One region of the Streptomyces sp. Tek67B01 genome, then DNA from elsewhere that is predicted to be linked to it. Evidence: riboswitches for the same ligand, from Rfam matches in the RefSeq annotation. Region 1 holds a riboswitch; the other holds the start of a gene.

Region 1 (9,615 bases):
CGGCTCCTCCGTGACGCGCACCTTGAAGAGCCAGCCACCCTCGAACGGGGCCGAGTTCACCAGCGACGGGTCGTCCACGACGTCCTGGTTGGCCGCGACGACCTCACCGGTGACGGGGGAGTACAGGTCGCTGACCGACTTGGTCGACTCCAGCTCGCCGCAGGTCTCGCCCGCGGTCACCGTGTCGCCGACCTCGGGGAGCTGTGCGTAGACGACGTCACCGAGCGCGTTGGCCGCGAACTCCGTGATGCCGACCGTCGAGACGCCGTCCTCGGCGTTCGACAGCCACTCGTGCTCCTTGCTGTAACGCAGCTGCTGGGGGTTGCTCATGACCTGATTCTCCTGGATGCGGGGGAGTGGATACGAACGGTGGTCTCGGGTACTGAGACGGCCGGCAGGGCGTACGGGCGCTACTTCTGCCGCTTGTAGAACGGCAGGGCAACGACCTCGTACGGCTCATGCGTACCGCGAATGTCCACGCCGACGCCGGAGGTGCCGGGCGCGGCGTGCGCCGCGTCCACGTACGCCATCGCGATCGGCTTGCCCAGCGTCGGCGACGGGGCGCCGGAGGTGACCTCACCGATGACCTTGCCGTCGGCGACCACGGGGAAACCGGCGCGCGGGACCCGGCGGCCCTCGGCGATCAGCCCGACCAGCTTGCGCGGCGGGTTCGTGGCGGCGCGCTCGGCGGCGGCCTCCAGGGCCCGGCGGCCGACGAAGTCGACCTCCTTCTCGAACTTCACCACCCGGCCCAGACCCGCGTCGAACGGGGTCAGGGAGGTGGTCAGCTCGTGCCCGTACAGCGGCATGCCCGCCTCCAGGCGCAGCGTGTCACGGCAGGACAGGCCGGCCGGGACCAGGCCGACGCCCTCGCCGGCCTTCGTCAGCGCCTGCCACAGCTCCACGGCGTGCTCCGGGGCGACGAACAGCTCGAAGCCGTCCTCGCCGGTGTAGCCCGTACGCGCGATCAGCGCGGGGACGCCGGCGACCGTGCCGGGCAGGCCCGCGTAGTACTTGAGCCCGTCCAGGTCGGCGTCGGTGAGGGACGCCAGGATGCCGGGGGACTCGGGGCCCTGGACGGCGATCAGGGCGTAGGCGTCGCGGTCGTCGCGGACTTCGGTGTCGAAGCCGGCGGCGCGCTCGGTCAGGGCGTCCAGGACGACCTGGGCGTTGGAGGCGTTCGCGACGACCATGAACTCGCTCTCGCCGAGGCGGTAGACGATCAGGTCGTCGATGATTCCGCCGTCCTCCTGGCAGATGTGCGTGTAACGGGCGCGGCCGACGCCGACGGTGGAGATGTTGCCGACCAGCGCGTGGTCGAGGGCCTTGACGGCCTCGGGGCCGGTCAGGGTGATCTCGCCCATGTGGGACAGGTCGAAGAGACCGGCCTTCGTGCGCACGGCGTTGTGCTCGTCGCGCTCACTGGCGTAGCGCAGCGGCATGTCCCAGCCCGCGAAGTCGGTCATGGTCGCACCGAGCGAGCGGTGCAGCGCGTCGAGCGCGGTCAGGCGGGGGGCAGTGCTCATGGGTGTGGCTCCCGGGTCCCAGGGCATGACATGACGAGGACGATCCTCCCCATCTGTCATCGGAACCTGAGAGGTTCGCCGAGAGTTCCCGCACCGGGCGGGACGCGTCTTCGGCTTGCACCTTGGGTGGAGCTGTCGAACAGCCCGCTTTTCAGATCTGCCTCATCCACGCGGTACGGGGCCTGAGAGATTCAAGGGAGGAACTTGCTCCTTCGGCGCCCGGGCACGGCCTCACGGCGTGCCGGGACTCTCCCGCGCGGATTCAAGCGGCCGGTATGCAGTTGGTGTCCAGATGGCGCACATCATTGCACGAGGTGGACGGGCGTGGGCGGGCGGCCCCGAAAGTCCGTGCGGACGCCGGCGGGGCTTGAGCGGGCGGCGCCGGAACCGGGCGGGCTTGAGCGGGCGGCGCCGGAACCGGGCGGGGCCGGAACCGGGCGGGCTTGAGGGGGCGGGCCGGAACCGGGCGGGCCGGATTACCGTCTCTTTACATTCACGGTCCGGGGGAGGCGATCACTGTGCGGAGGTTCGGAGTGCCGGCTTTGACGGGGACCCTCGACGGGGTCCCGGCGCAGCGGCCGGCGCCGGCGCCGGTGCGGCCGGGACGGGTCCGCGATCTACGGGGGTCGGGGGCCGGGGGGTCGAGACGGCTGGGCTTCGTGGCGGGGGACATCGTGGTGGTCTCCGGCCTGCCCGGCGGCGGCAAGAGCACGCTGATCAAGCGGGCCGCGGGGGGCGGCGCGATCGACTCGCAGGACACGCGGGAGCGGTGGGAGCGGCGGACGCGGGGGGTGCTTCCGTACGCCGTGTACCGGCCGGTGGTGCGGGTGGCGCACTACTGGGGGCTGTGGCGGGTGGTGCGCTCGGGGGCGTCGGTGGTGGTGCACGACTGCGGGAGCCAGGCGTGGGTGCGGCGGCTCCTGGCGGGGGCGGCGCGCAGGCGCGGCCGGGCGCTGCACCTGCTGCTGCTGGACGCCACGGCGGGGGAGGCGCTGGCCGGGCAGGCGGAGCGCGGGCGGCGGGTGTCGGCGTACGCGTTCGCCCACCACCGGGCGGCGGCGGCCCGCCTGATCCGCGCCGCGGAAGCGGGCCGCCCGCCGACGGGCTGCGCATCGGTCACCCTCCTGGACCGCCCCGCCGCCGCCGCGGTCACCCGCATCACGTTCCACTAGCGCGGCCCCCTCTCCCTCCCGGGGCGCCGCCCCGGACCCGCGCCTCGAAGGCCGGCGCGGGCCGAAGGGGGCGGGCCGGGCGCTGTCCACCAAGGCGGCGTGGCCGTCCGGCGCGGCCCAGGCAAGGTGACTCCCCCCCCGCCGGGCGCCCCGGGTACGAGCTGCCGTACGAAGCGCAGAGCACCTCCGGCCCTTGCGGGCACCCCGCCGGGCAGCCCGGCACTCGCCGCGTGCCCGCCCGCGCACCGGCGTTCGACCAGGGGGACCTCCCGGCGGAGCCGGGTTTCCCGGGGCGCCCGCCCCACACCCCACGCCCCGGAGCCCGCGCGCCGGCGGGGCCGGTCTGGCCGGGGGTTCGACTCGGGGGCGGGGTCCTTCCGGTACCGGCAGGCGGCGGTGTGACCCGGCGGTCGGAGGGAGGGGCGGACGGATTAGGGTCAGCGGGACAACGCGGAGCGACAGGCGGAGGCGGCACATGCACGGCGGCGGGTGGCCCGACAACGAGTTGGAACACGTGCTCGGCGCGGCCCTGGGACAGGCGGACGCCGGGGCCCGCATCCTGGAGGTGCTCGGCCGCAGCCGGGTCTGGGTCCCGCTGCCCACCGGCGGCAGCCCCGATCAGACCGCCCTGAACCTCCCGACCATGCTCATCGGCGGCGAGGCCTACGTCCCCGTCTACAGCTCCGAGGCCCAGTTCCTTGTCTGCGTCGGCCCCGCCATGGACTTCGCCGTCGCTCCCGCCGTCGAGTTCGCCCGCGGCCTGCCCCCGCAGCTCGGCATCGCCCTCAACCCCGAGGGCGCCGTCGGCGTCCCGCTCCCGCCGCCCGCCGTCGCGGAGCTCTGCCGCACCGGCCGCACCCCCCTCGACGGCCCCGCCACCGGCGGCCGCGTCCGGCTCTTCGAGCCCGACTGGCAGGACGACCCGGTGGATTTCCTCGCCGCCGCCGCAGAGGAGTTCCGCGCCATCGGCGTGGTCGCCGCCGCCCACCGCTGCCTCGCCAGCGTCGAGGGCGGAGCGCCGCAGCTGTACATCGGTGTCCGACTGGTGGGATGGGACACCGAGTCGCGCAGCGCCCCGCTGGAGGCCCTTGGCCGCGCCCTGACCCGCGTACCTCCGCCCTGGCCCGTGCAGTTGATCCTCCTCGACGCCGCCCAGGACCCGGTGGTCGACCACATCCGTGAGCGCGTACGCCCCTTCTACCTCCCCTAGGGCCGCTTAAGCTGGGGGCCGATACGCGTGGATGACGGGCGGACGAAGAGGGGTACCGGGTGAGTGCGTCAGGCACGGCCGCGGCCGGGCAGGTCGAGCACATGCTGCGCCAGGTGACTCCCGGGCGCTATGAGAGCTACGAGTCGCTCCTGCACGCCCTCGCCGAGGGCCGCCTGTGGATGCTGCTCTGGCAGGGCAGGCCGGGATCACCGGACGCCCAGTACGGCGGCATGGAGGTCGACGGCCTGGGCTACGCGCCCTGTGTGACCTCCCCGCAGGAACTGGCCGCCAGCGGATGGAACCGCGGCTACGAGGTCGTCACCGGCCGGGACATCGCCCGCGCGCTGTACCCGGACCGCTGGGGCCTGTGGCTCAACCCCCACGCCCAGGGCGGCGGCCTCGGCCTCCCCTGGGCGGACCTGCGCCGGATCGCCACCGGCCTCGACCGGATGCCGGCCGGTCCGCTGCGACTGTCCGAGCCGGCGCTGGAGCTCCCACAGTTCTACGGGCTGTTGACCCAGCACGCGCACCGCACGCCCGCCGTGCGCTCGCTCCGCCGCGCCTGGGTGCAGCCGTCGCTGGGGTCGGCGTACCTGGCGGTGGGGCTGGACCTGTACGACGCCTCCGCGCCCGCGCTGGAGTCCGTACGGGAGATGATGCGGCAGTCGGTCGGGGCGGTGCCCGAGGGCGTCCCGGTGTGCACCGTCGCGCTCGCGGACGAGCACGATCCGGTGGCGATGTGGCTGCGTTCGCAGACCCGCCCGTTCTACGACCGCGAGGGCCAGGCTCCCTCGTACTAGGCCGTAACGGGACGCCCCACCCGAGTCGCGCGCGCCGGAATATTTCCCTCCGCAAGCGTGCCCATGTTTTGAGACAGCGATAACGAGCCATCACGAGGCCGCCGGGACCCACGGTCCCCGGCGGCCTTCGACTTGCCCGGATATCGCCGCCATTGTCAGCCTGAAAAGCACTCTCCGCATGCGAGTTGGGGCAGATGTCCGGTTGCGTACCGAACAGACGGTCTTGCTCCGCTGAGGTGTGAGCGCAGTCCGGATAACGGGAATCGAAGCGTCAGATCACGGTTGCGCATCCATTCAACTGCGGGTCTGGCGGCTGGTCGAGCGCCCGATGAAGACTCCCCACCCAAGAGCCGCTCAGTCCTCCAGGACGCGGTTCGAGACGTGATCCGCACCCGTGGTCCCGCACCGCGGTTCCCGCAGCACTTCCCGCACTTCCTGCACTTCACACGCGTTCAGCGTGTCCCACGCACTCCGAGCGCCACTCCGCACCAACGCCGCCACAGCGGCGGGCATGGGCCGGCACACCCGTCGGCCGAGAGGGGTCCCCACCACGATGACGGCACCACTGCACGACACGAGCGCGGAGACGCCCGCACCCGTGTCCGTAGCCGACGTCCCTGCCAAGGCCATCGAAGGCCGCTCGCCCGGCCGCATCGCCTGGATGCGGCTCAAGCGCGACAAGGTCGCGCTGACCGGCGGCGTGGTCGTGATCTTCCTGATCCTGGTGGCGGTCTTCGCGCCGCAGATCGTGAGCCTGTTGGGCCACCCGCCCAACGAGTTCCACGAGGACATGATCGATCCCGACCTCGGCACGCCGATCGGCTCGTTCGGCGGCGTGAGTTCCGACTTCCTGCTGGGCGTCGAACCCACCAACGGGCGCGACGTTTTCAGCCGGATCGTCTACGGCGCCCGCATCTCCCTGATCGTCGCCTTCCTCGCGGCCTTCGTCTCGGTCGTCATCGGCAGCCTGCTGGGCGCGCTCGCCGGCTTCCTCGGCGGCTGGGTCGACGGCATCATCAGCCGCCTGATGGACCTGCTGCTGGCCTTCCCGCAGTTGCTGTTCACCATCGCGCTCGTCTCGGTGGTGCCCAACAGCCTTCTGGGGCTGGAGGGTTCCAGCGTCCGCATGGCGGTGCTGATCCTCGTCATCGGCTTCTTCGGCTGGCCGTACATCGGCCGCATCGTCCGAGGCCAGACGATGTCGCTGCGGGAGCGGGAGTACGTGGAGGCGGCACGCAGCCTCGGCGCGGGCCGCGGGTACATCCTGATCAAGGAACTCCTGCCCAACCTGGTCGCGCCGATCCTCGTCTACTCGACACTGATCATCCCGACCAACATCCTGACCGAAGCGGCCCTCAGCTTCCTCGGCGCCGGCGTCAAGCCGCCCACCGCCTCCTGGGGAAAGATGCTGTCCGACGCCATCCCCATCTACCAGGACGACCCCATGTACATGGTGGTTCCCGGTATCACGATCTTCATCACCGTCCTGGCGTTCAACCTCTTCGGGGACGGGCTGCGCGACGCACTCGACCCCAAGGGCAGCTGAACCGCTCTTTCGATTCACCCACTTCTGGAGGTTGGACAACCGTGATCCGCAGAAAGCAGGCACTCGCGATCACCGCCGTGATCGCCGCCCTGTCGCTGACCGCCGCGTGCGGTGGCGACGACACCAAGAAGGCGGAGGGCGACAAGGGCGACAAGGGCTACAGCGGTGCCGCCACCGGCGTCGTGAACGCCTCCGACGCCAAGGGCGGTGAGCTCAAGCTCTGGTCCCCCCAGGACGTCGACTTCCTTGACCCGGCGCGTGCCTACTACGGCTTCGTGTGGAACATGCAGCGCCTCTTCATACGCCAGCTCTACGCGTACGACAGCAAGCCGGGCGCCGCGGGCACCAAGCTGGTCCCGGACCTCGCCGAGGGCGAGCCCGTCCTGAGCAACGACGGCAAGACGTACACCGTCAAGATCAAGGACGGCGTGAAGTTCGAGGACGGCACGCCGATCACCTCGAAGGACTTCAAGTACGGCATCGAGCGCGTCTTCGCGCAGGACGTGCTGGCCGGCGGCCCGACCTACCTGATCGACCAGCTCGACCAGGGCCAGAAGTACCAGGGTCCCTACAAGGACACCGACCCGGACAAGATGGGGCTGAAGTCCGTCCAGACGCCGGACGACCACACGGTCGTCTTCAACCTGGCGAGCGCGAACTCCGACTTCAAGTACCTGCTGGCCATGCCTTCCTCCTCGCCCGTCCCGGCGGGCAAGGACACGGGGGCCACCTACACCAACAAGCCCGTCTCCACCGGCCCTTACAAGGTCGAGAGCTTCGCCTCGGGCAAGGGCGCGACCTTCGTCCGCAACGAGAACTGGGATCCGAAGACCGACACGATCCGCAAGGGTCTGCCGGACAAGGTCACCTTCACGGTCACCACCAACCCGGACGACATGGACCAGCGTCTGCTCTCCGGCGACATCGACCTCGCCGTCGACGGCACCGGTGTCCAGCAGGCCGCGAAGAACAAGATCCTCAAGGACGCGAACCTCAAGAAGAACGCGGACAACCCCTTCACGGGCTACATCCGTTACTTCGCCTTCCCGCAGACGGTCGCGCCGTTCGAGAACGTCGAGTGCCGCAAGGCCGTCATCTACGCGGCCGACCCCAAGTCGCTCCAGAACGCCCGCGGTGGCCCGACCAGCGGTGACCTCGGCGCGAACATGCTGCCGCCCGGTGTCCCCGGCGCCGACAAGTCCTACGACCCGTGGAACCTGACGGCCGGCAAGCCGCAGGAGGACAAGGCGAAGGCCGCCCTCAAGGCGTGCGGCAAGCCGGACGGCTTCGAGACCACCATCGCGGTCCGCAACAACAAGGCCCCCGAGGTCAAGACGGCCGAGTCCCTCCAGGCCTCGCTCGCCAAGGTCGGCATCAAGGCCACGATCGACCAGTACGACGGCAAGCTCTCCTCCTCCACCATCGGTTCGCCCGACAACGTGAAGAAGAAGAACTACGGAATCATCGTCATGGGCTGGGGCGCCGACTACAACTCCGGCGCGGGCTTCCTCCAGCCGCTGGTCGACGGATCGTTCATCGCGCAGACCGGCAACAACAACTACACGATGCTCGACGACCCCGAGGTCAACGGGCTCTTCGACAAGGCCGCCGCGGCCGCCACGCCCGACGCCGCAGCGCCGTTCTACACCGACATCAACAAGAAGATCATGGAGAAGGCGCTCTACCTGCCGATCAACTTCGACAAGGCGCTCGTCTACCACAACCCGCGCCTGACGAACGTCTACTTCAACGACTCCATGGGCAAGATCGACCTCGCCGTCGTCGGCGTCGCCAAGTAGCCCGCGGGCACGGCAGCAGTAGTCGGCGCCCAGTCGTCCGACCGTCCGGCGGCCCCGCGAGGCGGCCGCCGGACACCAGTAGGTCAGCAAGTACGTAAGTAAGTGCCTTCACCGCACATGCGCTAGTCCGAAGGGCAGGTGAAGGCCGCAGGCGGCGGTCGTCGTCCCCACGAGGGGCGGCGACCGCCCGCCCCGGGCGGCCGACTGCAGTGCTCGTCTACCTCATACGGCGGCTGTTCAACGTCGCCGCCACGCTGCTGGTGGTCTCCGTGGTCACCTTCGGCATCTTCTTCGCGGTCCCGAAACTGACCGGCAGCGATCCCGCGCTCATGTACGCCGGCCGCGAGACCAACCCGACCGCCCTGGCCGGCATTCGCGTGAAGATGGGCTTCGACAAACCCATCTCCGAGCAGTACTGGGTGTTCCTCAAGGGCATCTTCGTCGGCCGCGACTACGACGCCGGCACCGAGGTCACGCACTGCGCGGCACCGTGCTTCGGCTACTCCTTCAAGAGCGAGGCCCCCGTCTGGGAGACCATGCTCGACCGCATGCCCGTCACCCTCTCGCTCGCCCTCGGCGCGGCCGTGATCTGGGTGATCGCCGGTGTGGCCACCGGAGTGGTCTCCGCGCTCAAACGCAGGACCGCCATCGACCGGACCGTGATGATCGGAGCGCTCGCCGGCGTATCCCTGCCGATCTTCTTCACCGGCATGGTGGCGCCCGCGATCTTCGTCTACGGCCTGGGCTGGTTGGACGTGTCCAACTACAAACCCCTGACCGAGGATCCACTGGCCTGGCTCAACAGCCTGATCCTGCCCTGGGTCACCCTGGCCTTCCTCTTCGCCGCCACCTACGCCCGCATCACCCGCGCCACCATGCTGGAGGTCCTCGGCGAGGACTACATCCGCACGGCCCGCGCCAAGGGCCTCACGGAGGGCGTGGTCATCCGCAAGCACGCCCTGCGCTCCACGCTCACCCCGATCGTCACCATGTTCGGCCTCGACCTCGGCGGCCTCCTCGGCGGCGCGGTGCTCACGGAGACGACCTTCAACTTCCAGGGCCTGGGAACGGCGGCCGTCGCCGCCATCAGCCAGGGTGACCTCCCCGTCATCATGGGCGTCACCATGCTCGCCGCACTGTTCGTGGTCCTGGCCAACCTGATCGTGGACCTGCTGTACGCCGTCATCGACCCGCGCGTGAGGCTGACGTGACCGACAACCCCTCCAGCTCCGCCGAACCCGTGTTCGTGCCCGAGCAGGCGAAGCCCGAATCCCGGGCCTCGGCGACGTCCTTCCTGTCCGTACGCGACCTCCAGGTCCACTTCCCGACCGACGACGGGCTGGTCAAGTCCGTCGACGGGCTCTCCTTCGACCTCGAACGAGGCAAGACGCTCGGCATCGTCGGCGAGTCCGGCTCCGGCAAGTCGGTGACCTCGCTGGCCATCATGGGCCTGCACCGCACCGGCCAGGCCCGCAGCCGCCCGCACATCTCCGGCGAGGTCGTGCTCGACGGCGAGGACCTCGTCCGGGCCGACGCCGACCACGTGCGCAAGCTCCGCGGCC
Region 2 (9,615 bases), 3.6 Mb from region 1:
TCGAGCGCGCCCTCGGCGCCGCGGCACTGTCCGCCCACGACACCTCCGCCCACATCGGGGACCTGGTGGTCGAGCTGGCCGACGAGCGGACCGTACGGGACCTCACGCCGGACCACGCTGCGCTGCGCGCCTACGCCCGCCGCGGGGTGATCGTCACGGCGGCCGCCGAGGACCCCGCGCGCGGGTACGACTTCGTCTCCCGCGGCTTCTTCCCCGCCGTGGGCATCGACGAGGACCCGGTGACCGGCAGCGCCCACACCGCGCTCGCCCCGTTCTGGGCCGCCCGGCTGGGCCGCACCGAGCTCGTGGGCCGCCAGGGCGGGAGCCGCACGGGCCTCGTCACGGTCCGGCTCGCCGGTGAGCGCACGCTCCTGATCGGCGACGCGGTCACCGTCCTGGACGGGGAGTTGCGCGCCCGCCCTTGACCCTCAGGGCGTCGGCAGCCAGGAGACGTGCCCCGCCAGCAGGGCGTACCCGCCGAAGGCCACGATGTCGAGCAGCGCGTGGGCGACGACCAGCGGGGCCACCCGGCCCCAGCGGCGGTAGGCCAGGACGAAGACGACGCCCATCACCACGTTGCCGAGGAAGCCGCCGACGCCCTGGTACAGGTGGTAGGAGCCGCGCAGCACCGCGCTGGCCAGCAGCGCCGCCGTCGGTGACCAACCGAGCCCGTCCAGCCGCCGCAGCAGGTACGCCAGCACGATGACCTCCTCCACCACCGCGTTCTGCACGGCGGAGAGGATCAGTACCGGGAACTTCCACCACACGTCGGGCAGCGCCTCGGGCACCACCGTCAGGTTGAAACCGGCGGTGCGCGACACGAGGTAGAAGGCCAGCCCCGCACTCCCGATCCCGGCCGCGACGAGCGCGCCCCGGGCCAGGTCGCGGCCGGGGCGGGTGAGGTCGAAGCCGAGCACCCGCAGCCCCGGCGCGCCTTCCCGGGTCAGCAAGTGGGCGACGAGCAGGACCGGAACCAGCGCGGTCGCGATCCCGAACAGCTGCCACGCCAGGTCCAGCCAGGGACGCCCGGGCGCGTAGGAGCCGTTGAGCGTGGCGGCCTGGTGCTTGAGGCCGCCCGGCCTGGTGAGCGAGCCGATGAAACTGATCAGCGCGGAGACCGCGCTCGCGCCCAGGGAGAGCGCGAGCACCAGCAGCGTCTCGGCCCGCAGGTACCCGCGGCCGTCCTCCCGCCGGTCCTCGGCCACCGGCTCCGGCTCCACCCGCACGTGCGACTCCCGTCCCGCCGTCCCGTTGTCCGCCACCCCCATACTGCCTCGTGGGCGGGGCCGGGGACGCACCGGACCCGGCGGGTCAGCGGCCGATCGTCGCCGTGGCGTCCACCTCCCGCTCCGGGAGCCCGACCGGCCAGGTGTGCACGGGTTCGCCCCGGTGCATCAGCTCGCTGTAGCGCCGGGTCGTCGCGGCGAGCGCGGCCTCGCGTTCCAGGCCGCCCGCGAGCGCCTGGTGGTAGGTGTCGACCTGCCAGGTCGCCCCGTTGGCCCGGCGCCGGCACCGCTCCTCGATGATCCCGAGGTAGCGGTCCCGGTCGGCCGGGGCGATGCCCCACGCGTCGAGGCCCGCCGCCGCCATCGGCAGCAGCTCGTCCAGTACGAGGCGCACAGCGGGTACGCTCGCCAGGCCCGCGCCCCGGCCCCGGCGCGGCCAGTGCAGTCGGGCGTCGATCCCGTACCGGCAGGCCGCGTCGAAGTTGGCCTCCGCCTCCGCGAAGGGGAGCCGGGTCCACACCGGACGCGGTTCGTCCGCGAGCGTTCGCACCAGGCCGTAGTAGAAGGCCGCGTTGGCGACGACGTCGACCACCGTCGGCCCGGCCGGCAGCACCCGGTTCTCCACCCGCAGGTGCGGCACCCCTTCGGCGACGCCGTAGACGGGCCGGTTCCACCGGTAGACCGTGCCGTTGTGCAGGACCAGCTCCTGGAGGCTCGGTACGCCGCCCTCGGCCAGCACCCGGAGCGGTTCCTCCTCGTCGCAGATCGGCAGCAGTGCGGGGAAGTAGCGGACGTTCTGCGCGAAGAGCTCGTACGCCGACTCCACCCACCCTTCCCCGAACCAGGTGCGCGGGCGCACGCCCTGCGCCTGGAGCTCGGGCGGCCGGGTGTCGGTGGCCTGGGTGAACAGCGGCGGCCTGGACTCCCGCCACAGCTCCCGACCGAACAGGAACGGGGAGTTGGCGCCGACGGCTATCTGTACGGCGGTCACGGCCTGAGCCGCGTTCCACACGTCGGCGAACCGGGCCGGGGTCACCTGCAAGTGCAGTTGCACGGAGGTGCAAGCCGCTTCCGGCACGATCGAACCGGTGGTCCAGGTGACCCGCTCGACCCCCTCGATGTCGAGGGTGAAGTCCTCACCCCTCATCATCAGGATCTGCTCGTTCAGCAGCGAGTAGCGGTCCACCGCCGAGAGGTTGGCCAGGGCCAGGTCCGAGCGGGAGATCGTCGGCAGGATGCCGATCATCACGACGCCGGCGTCGATCTCCGCGGCCTGCCGGTGGGCGTAGTGCAGTCCCGCGCTCAGTTCCTCGGCGAGCTGGTCGAAAACGCGGCCCTCCAAGCGGTGCGGGAGTACGTTGACCTCCAGGTTGAACATTCCGAGCTCCGTCTGGAAATCGGGGCTCGCTATCCGCTCCAGGACCTGGGCATTCACCATTTTCGGCAAGCCGTCGGCGCCCGCGAGATTCAATTCGATCTCCAGCCCCATCATGTTCTTGGGACGATCGAACCTCTGCTCTGCCAGAAGTCGCTCCAGACCCTCCAGGCACTCGCGCAGCTTCCTGCGATACCGCTGCCGATCGGACAGGTCGAATCCGCCCGCCACGACCTTCTCCCCCATCGAGGTGTCCCTCCTCAAGTGGCCCGGCCCACAGCACCCAGGCCCGCGTTACGGTCGATGATGCCCCGGTGGCGTGATCGCTAACGCCGAGGGGACGCTCCTGGCGGGGAGCGCGCGCCGGTTTGGCGCGAAGGGCGCTTCGGCACATTCACCCGGCAAGTCCACTACAGCAAATTTCGCGTCGACTTTGCCATTCCGGATAACCGGCGCTTTCCAGCCGAGCCCCCATCCGGTAACCTCCGAGGTCAGCGCTGCGTGTTCCTGCGGAACCGACATGTACGTCAGTTCAACGGGACCGGTAAACGCCTTGCCGACAATAGTCGGGACAGCTAGCCGAAACATTGCGTGAACACATGTCGTATAAACTCCGCAAACGAGGCAGAGAGTTGGCGCGCGGCCATTGCCCCACAGCCCACCTCTGACCCCAGAATGCGACAGCGCCGTCCGCACCTTCTCCCGTAGCACCGGTCTCCCAAGTGAGAGGCGACCCACCATGCCGCTGCATGTCCCTCCGGCTCCCGCGCCCGCCCTGCGCAGCGTCCTCGCGGCACTCGGTTCCCCCACCGCCGTCAACGAGGCACACACACCTTCCCTGCGCGCCCTCCAAGGGCCGGTCACCGCGGAACTCCCGCTCCCGGTCCACGTGCTCGACCGGTTGCACGCCTCGCCGCTGGCATCCGGCGGCAGGCCGCCCCGTACGCGGCTGACGGCCTGGCGGTTCCTGATCCGCAGCGGCGACCGGTTCGTCGCGGCCGCCGACACCCGCCTCACCGCGGACGGCTGGGCCTTCTCGCACTTCTTCGAGGGCCCGTACGTCGCCGCGACGGAACGCGCGCTGCGTCAGGCGGAGTCGCTCGGTCAGGCCTACCAGCCGCGGCTGCTGTCCGTGCCGGAGCTGTACATGCTGACCCTGTGGCTGCACGGGGCCGTCAACGCGGACGCCTCCGCCGGCCTGCCCGCCGCCGCCGACCTGCTGGTGCCCCTGGCTCCGGCCCCGCCCGGGATCGCCGCCTACCGGCCGCACCCCGTGTCCGAACTGCTTCCCGTATTGACCCACCGGCTCCGGCGCACGGCGCCGCCGACACCCCCTCCGGTGGCCGCTCCGGCGGCCTGACCTGCACGGCTCTACCCGCATGGCCCGAGTGGCCCATGTGGCGTAGCCCGCTTGGGCCGGCGGGGAACCACCCCGATTGGCGCGGGAGTTGGCTGAACCGCCCGCACGAGTGATGCGTCATCAATCTATGAGGACTGCTGCCGGGAAATCCCTGCGAAGCAGCCGTCATGGGGGAAGACTGACGACACACTCCCCGCCTGTGCGGGGATGAAACACAGGGGGACGGCCATGAACCACGCATCGAGCCGTAGCACGCAGACCACACCGCAGCGAAAGAACGCATCCATGTGCCAGCACCAGCCTGCCTGCCCGTCATCAGAGTCCGCCGACCGGGAGGCCGCGCGCCCGGTGGCCAACCACCCGGAACAGGGCTGGAGCCTGCTGTGCAACGGCGTCCTGCTCTTCGAGGACACCGGCGAGCTGCTGCCGAACGGTCAGATCATCGCCCCGCACCGCCCGCTCGCGATCGCGTAGGCGACGCCGCGCACGACAGAGGCCGGTCCCGGAGCGTGTGCTCCGGGACCGGCCCCTTGTCACGTCATGCGGCTACGGCGACGGCTCAGGCGTCGTACTCGTCCAGCGGCGGGCAGGAGCACACCAGGTTCCGGTCACCGAAGGCGCCGTCGATCCGGCGCACCGGCGGCCAGTACTTCTCGGCCGCGGTGACCCCGCCCGGGAAGACGGCCTCGTCACGGCTGTAGGGGTGGTTCCACTCGCCGCCCAGGGCCGCCGCGGTGTGCGGGGAGTTGGCCAGCGGGTTGTCGTCCACCGGCCACTCGCCGCCCACGACCCGGTCGATCTCGCCGCGGATGGCGATCATCGCGTCGCAGAACCGGTCGATCTCGGCCAGGTCCTCGGACTCCGTCGGCTCGATCATCAGCGTGCCGGCGACCGGGAAGGACATCGTCGGCGCGTGGAAGCCGTAGTCGATCAGGCGCTTGGCGATGTCGTCCACGCTCACGCCCGTCGCCTTCGACAACGGACGCAGGTCGATGATGCACTCGTGCGCGACCAGGTTGCCCGGGCCGGTGTAGAGCACCGGGTAGTGCGGTTCCAGGCGCTTGGCGATGTAGTTGGCGCCGAGCACCGCCACCTGGGTGGCGCGCTTGAGACCCTCGCCGCCCATCAGGCGGACGTAGGACCAGGAGATCGGCAGGATGCCCGCCGAACCCCAGGGCGCCGCCGAGATCGGGCCGACGCCCGTTTCGGGCCCGGCGGTCGGCTGGAGCGGGTGGTTGGGCAGGTACGGGGCGAGGTGCGCCCGGACACCGACCGGGCCGACGCCCGGACCGCCGCCGCCGTGCGGGATGCAGAAGGTCTTGTGCAGGTTCAGGTGCGAGACGTCGCCGCCGAAGTGGCCCGGCTTGGCCAGACCCACCAGGGCGTTGAGGTTGGCGCCGTCCACGTAGACCTGGCCGCCCGCCTCGTGCACCTGGGCGCAGATGTCGGCGACGTGCTCCTCGAAGACACCGTGCGTCGAGGGGTAGGTGATCATCAGGACGGCGAGCTCGTCGCGGTACTGCTCGATCTTGGCGCGCAGGTCGGCCGCGTCCACCTCGCCGTCGTCGGCGGTCTTGACGACGACGACCTTCATGCCCGCCATCACGGCGCTGGCGGCGTTCGTGCCGTGCGCGGAGGACGGGATGAGGCAGATGGTGCGCTGCTCGTCGCCGTTCGCGCGGTGGTAGGCGCGCACGGCCAGCAGGCCGGCGAGCTCACCCTGGGAGCCGGCGTTCGGCTGGATCGAGACCTTGTCGTAGCCGGTGACCTCGCAGAGACGTTCCTCCAGCTCGGTGATGAGCGTGAGGTAGCCCTCCGCCTGCTCGGCCGGGGCGAACGGGTGCAGCTGTCCGAACTCGGGCCAGGTGACCGGCTCCATCTCGGTGGTCGCGTTGAGCTTCATCGTGCAGGAGCCCAGCGGGATCATGCCCCGGTCCAGCGCGTAGTCCTTGTCCGCGAGCTTGCGCAGGTAGCGCAGCATGGCGGTCTCGCTGCGGTGCTGGTGGAACACCGGGTGCGTCAGGTACGCGTCCGAGCGCAGCAGTCCCTCGGGCAGCGTGTCCTCGGCGCTCGCGTCCAGCGCCTCGATGTCCGCGGTGACGCCGAAGGCGGACCATACGGCCTCGACGTCGGCGCGCAGCGTCGTCTCGTCACAGGCGATGGAGACGAGGTCGGCGTCGGCCTGGTAGAGGTTCACCCCGCCCTCGCGGGCGGCGGCCACGACCTCGGCGGCCCGCCCCGGAACCCGTGCGGTGACGGTGTCGAAGTACGCGCCGTGCACGACCTCGACCCCGCCGGCCGTCAGGCCCGCGGCGAGCAGGGCGGCGTAGCGGTGGGTCCGGCGGGCGATCGTGCGCAGGCCGTCGGGACCGTGGTAGACGGCGTACATGCCGGCCATGACGGCGAGCAGCACCTGTGCGGTACAGATGTTGCTGGTGGCCTTCTCCCGGCGGATGTGCTGCTCGCGGGTCTGGAGCGCGAGGCGGTACGCCTTGTTGCCGTCCGCGTCCACGGACACGCCGACGAGGCGGCCCGGCAGTGAACGGGCGTGCTTGGCCTGGACGGCCATGTAGCCGGCGTGCGGTCCGCCGAAGCCCATCGGGACACCGAAGCGCTGCGTGGTGCCGACGGCGATGTCGGCGCCCAGCTCGCCGGGGGAGGTCAGCAGGGTCAGCGCCAGCAGGTCCGCGGAGACGGTGACGATGGCACCCAGCTCGTGCGCCTGGTCGATGACCGGCTTGATCTCGCGCACCGCGCCGGAGGCACCGGGGTACTGGAGCAGCACGCCGAAGACGCCGCGCTCGGCGATGTCGGCCGGGATCCCCTCGGACAGGTCGGCGACGACGACCTCGACCCCGATCGGCTCGGCGCGGGTCTCGATCACGGCGATGGTCTGGGGCAGCGCGTCTGCGTCGATCAGGAAGACACCGCCCTTGACCTTGCCGACGCGGCGGGACAAGGACATGGCCTCGGCGGCGGCGGTGCCCTCGTCGAGGAGGGAGGCGCCGGAGGTCGGCAGGCCGGTCAGGTCGGCGACGACGGTCTGGAAGTTCAGCAGCGCCTCCAGTCGGCCCTGCGAGATCTCGGGCTGGTACGGCGTGTAGGCCGTGTACCAGGCCGGGTTCTCCATGACGTTGCGCAGGATCACCGGCGGCGTGAAGGTGCCGTAGTAGCCGAGGCCGATCATGGAGGAGAGGACCTGGTTGCGGTCGGCGAGCGAGCGCAGCTCGGCCAGCACCTCGGCCTCGGTCCGCGCCTCGGGCAGGTTCAGCGCGGCGGCCGTCTTGATCACATCCGGTACCGCCGCGGCGGTCAGTTCGTCCAAGGAGCCGTAGCCCACCTGGGCGAGCATCTTGGCCTGCGCCTCGGCATCCGGGCCGATGTGGCGCTGCTCGAAGGGGATGCCTCGCTCCAGCTGAGAGAGCGGAATGCGGTTGGCGGTCATGTACGGAGGCCTCCTGGTCGTACGACCTGCGAGGGGCACCACGGCGCGGGCACCCGGACGGCCTCCCCCTCTGTCATCTCAACCTGAGAGCTTCACCGGAGCCGCGGGGATGACCCACGAGATCCGGCTTTCACCGTCGGTGAGGAGGGGAACCGGCACTGCGCGCCCGGTACCCGCCCCTGCTTTCCAGAGTGGCCTCGTCACGTGCGGTACGTATGCCTGAGAGATTCCGGGGAGGATTTGCTCCTTCGGCGCCTCCGTCGCACTCACTCGGAGGACTCTCCCGCACAGGGTCAACAGCCATCCACCAGCCTACCAGCGAGGATCTGGAAGCTCCCTCGAGTGGCCCCCCGTGCGGATATGCCCTTCTGTAGTCATTACGGAGGAGTTGCGACCAATCGGAGGCGGACCGTGCAGACCGACATCGATCCCCGCAGTCTCATCGGCCGCAAGGCGTTCGACCGCAATGGCGCCAAGATCGGCACCGTGGACGAGGTCTACCTCGACGATGCCACCGGCGTACCGGAATGGGCCGCCGTCCGGACCGGCCTGTTCAGTCGGGACGCCTTCGTCCCCCTGGAGCCCAGCGAGGTGGTCGACGACACCCTCCGGGTGCCCTTCGAGCGCTCCCTGATCAAGGACGCCCCGGACTTCGGTGTCGGCCGGCACCTCTCCCCGGAGCAGGAACTCCAGCTCTACCACCACTACGGGTTGGACGTGACCCTCCCGACGGACTTCCACCGCCCGCCCACCAACCAGCCCCGGGACTTCGGCAGCCTGGCGGGCGAAGGCTAACCGCTGCCCCCGGGGCCTTCCTCCGACGGCTCCTCCTGCCCTACGGGCTTCCCCACGGGCTCCCCTACGAGCGGAAGCGGATCGGACGACTCCAAGTCGGGGTCGTCCAGCCGGAAGGTCCGCACGCGCCCCGGCGGCGACCCGGGCCCTTCGAAGCGCACGGTGACGCGACCGACCCCGCTGCCCTGGACCCAACCCGGGCCGTACACCGCGTGCCGGACGTCGCTGCCGGCCGGCCAGCGGCGCTCGTCGGCCGGCTCGGGCGGCCGCGTACCCCCGACGACGGACGCGAGCGCCCGGGCCGTCCCCGCCACTCCTCCAGCCGCAGCCGCCTCGTCCGGCCCATGTGCCCCACCCGGTCCCTCGGCCTCGCCGTCCCCCACCGCCTGGCTCACCGCGCCGTCGTCCGCGCCCTCCCGCGGCCCCTCCCCCGCGACCGGCACGTCGGCCGACTCGTCCGCCTGCGCGTCCGCCTGCGCGAACAGGTCCTCCTGGGTGTAGTCCGCCAGCCCCGTCACGCCGACGCCCAGCAGCCGGACCCCTCCCGTGGTGTCCACGGCCTCCAGCAGCCGCGCGGCTGCCTCCCGCACCACCACCGGGTCGTCGGTCGGGCCCCGCAGGGTCTCCGAGCGGGTCAGCGTCGAGAAGTCGTAGCGCCGCACCTTCAGCACGATGGTGCGCCCGGAGTGCCCGGAGCCGCGCAGCCGACCCACACAACGATCGGCGAGCCGCTGCACCTCGTACCGGATGCGCACCCGGTCGTGGAGGTCCACGTCGAAGGTGTCCTCCACGGACACCGACTTCGCGTCCCGCTCGGCGACCACGGGGCGGTCGTCCAGGCCCAGTGCCATCCGGTACAACCCCGCGCCGTGGGCCCGCCCCACCATCCGGACCAGTTCGTCCTCCCCCGCCTCGGCCAGGTCCCCGACCGTGGTGATCCCGGCCCGCCGCAGGTGTTCCCCGGTGGCCGGTCCCACGCCCGGAAGGGTCCGTACCGACATCGGCGCGAGCAGTTCGCGCTCCGTTCCCGGCTCGATCACCAGCAGCCCGGCCGGCTTGGCCTCCTCGGAGGCGATCTTGGCCAGCATCTTCGACCCGGCCAGGCCCACGGAGCCGCTGAGCCCGGTGGCGGCCATGATGTCGGCGCGCAGCCGCTCCCCCGTGGCCCGGGCGGTCTCCGAGTCGAAGGCGACCCCGCCCGCCTCCAGGTCCACGAAGGCCTCGTCGAGGCTGAGCGGCTCCACCAGCGGTGACAGCTCCCGCAGCAGCGCCATGACGGTGTCGCTGACGGCGCGGTACAGGGTGAAGCGGGGGATCAGGTAGGCGCCGTTCGGGCACAGCCTCCTGGCCTGCGCCGTCGGCATCGCGGAATGCACCCCGAAGCGCCTGGCCTCGTAGGAGGCGGTGGCGACGA

The links. A riboswitch is a leader RNA that binds a small molecule or an ion and turns the genes downstream of it on or off. The one in region 1 is predicted to bind glycine.
Region 2: another riboswitch for glycine. It lies ahead of gcvP (aminomethyl-transferring glycine dehydrogenase); the one in region 1 lies ahead of gcvT (glycine cleavage system aminomethyltransferase GcvT).

The regions. Positions count from the first base shown of each region.
Region 1 covers NZ_JBUYUY010000001.1:2,349,341-2,358,955, reverse strand. The annotation lists gene gcvH (glycine cleavage system protein GcvH) at 1-330, opposite strand, end outside; gene gcvT (glycine cleavage system aminomethyltransferase GcvT) at 411-1,526, opposite strand; glycine riboswitch at 1,688-1,791, opposite strand; gene ACV7NM_RS10370 (AAA family ATPase) at 2,039-2,698, shown strand; gene ACV7NM_RS10365 (enhanced serine sensitivity protein SseB) at 3,174-3,908, shown strand; gene ACV7NM_RS10360 (enhanced serine sensitivity protein SseB C-terminal domain-containing protein) at 3,968-4,708, shown strand; gene ACV7NM_RS10355 (ABC transporter permease) at 5,262-6,254, shown strand; gene ACV7NM_RS10350 (ABC transporter substrate-binding protein) at 6,296-8,053, shown strand; gene ACV7NM_RS10345 (ABC transporter permease) at 8,263-9,264, shown strand; gene ACV7NM_RS10340 (ABC transporter ATP-binding protein) at 9,294-9,615, shown strand, end outside.
Region 2 covers NZ_JBUYUY010000001.1:5,973,245-5,982,859, reverse strand. The annotation lists gene ACV7NM_RS26950 (PhzF family phenazine biosynthesis protein) at 1-425, shown strand, start outside; gene ACV7NM_RS26945 (CPBP family intramembrane glutamic endopeptidase) at 429-1,268, opposite strand; gene ACV7NM_RS26940 (glutamate-cysteine ligase family protein) at 1,312-2,847, opposite strand; gene ACV7NM_RS26935 (hypothetical protein) at 3,341-3,961, shown strand; gene ACV7NM_RS26930 (DUF5999 family protein) at 4,247-4,435, shown strand; gene gcvP (aminomethyl-transferring glycine dehydrogenase) at 4,521-7,406, opposite strand; glycine riboswitch at 7,604-7,702, opposite strand; gene ACV7NM_RS26920 (PRC-barrel domain-containing protein) at 7,818-8,201, shown strand; gene ACV7NM_RS26915 (DNA polymerase IV) at 8,198-9,615, opposite strand, start outside.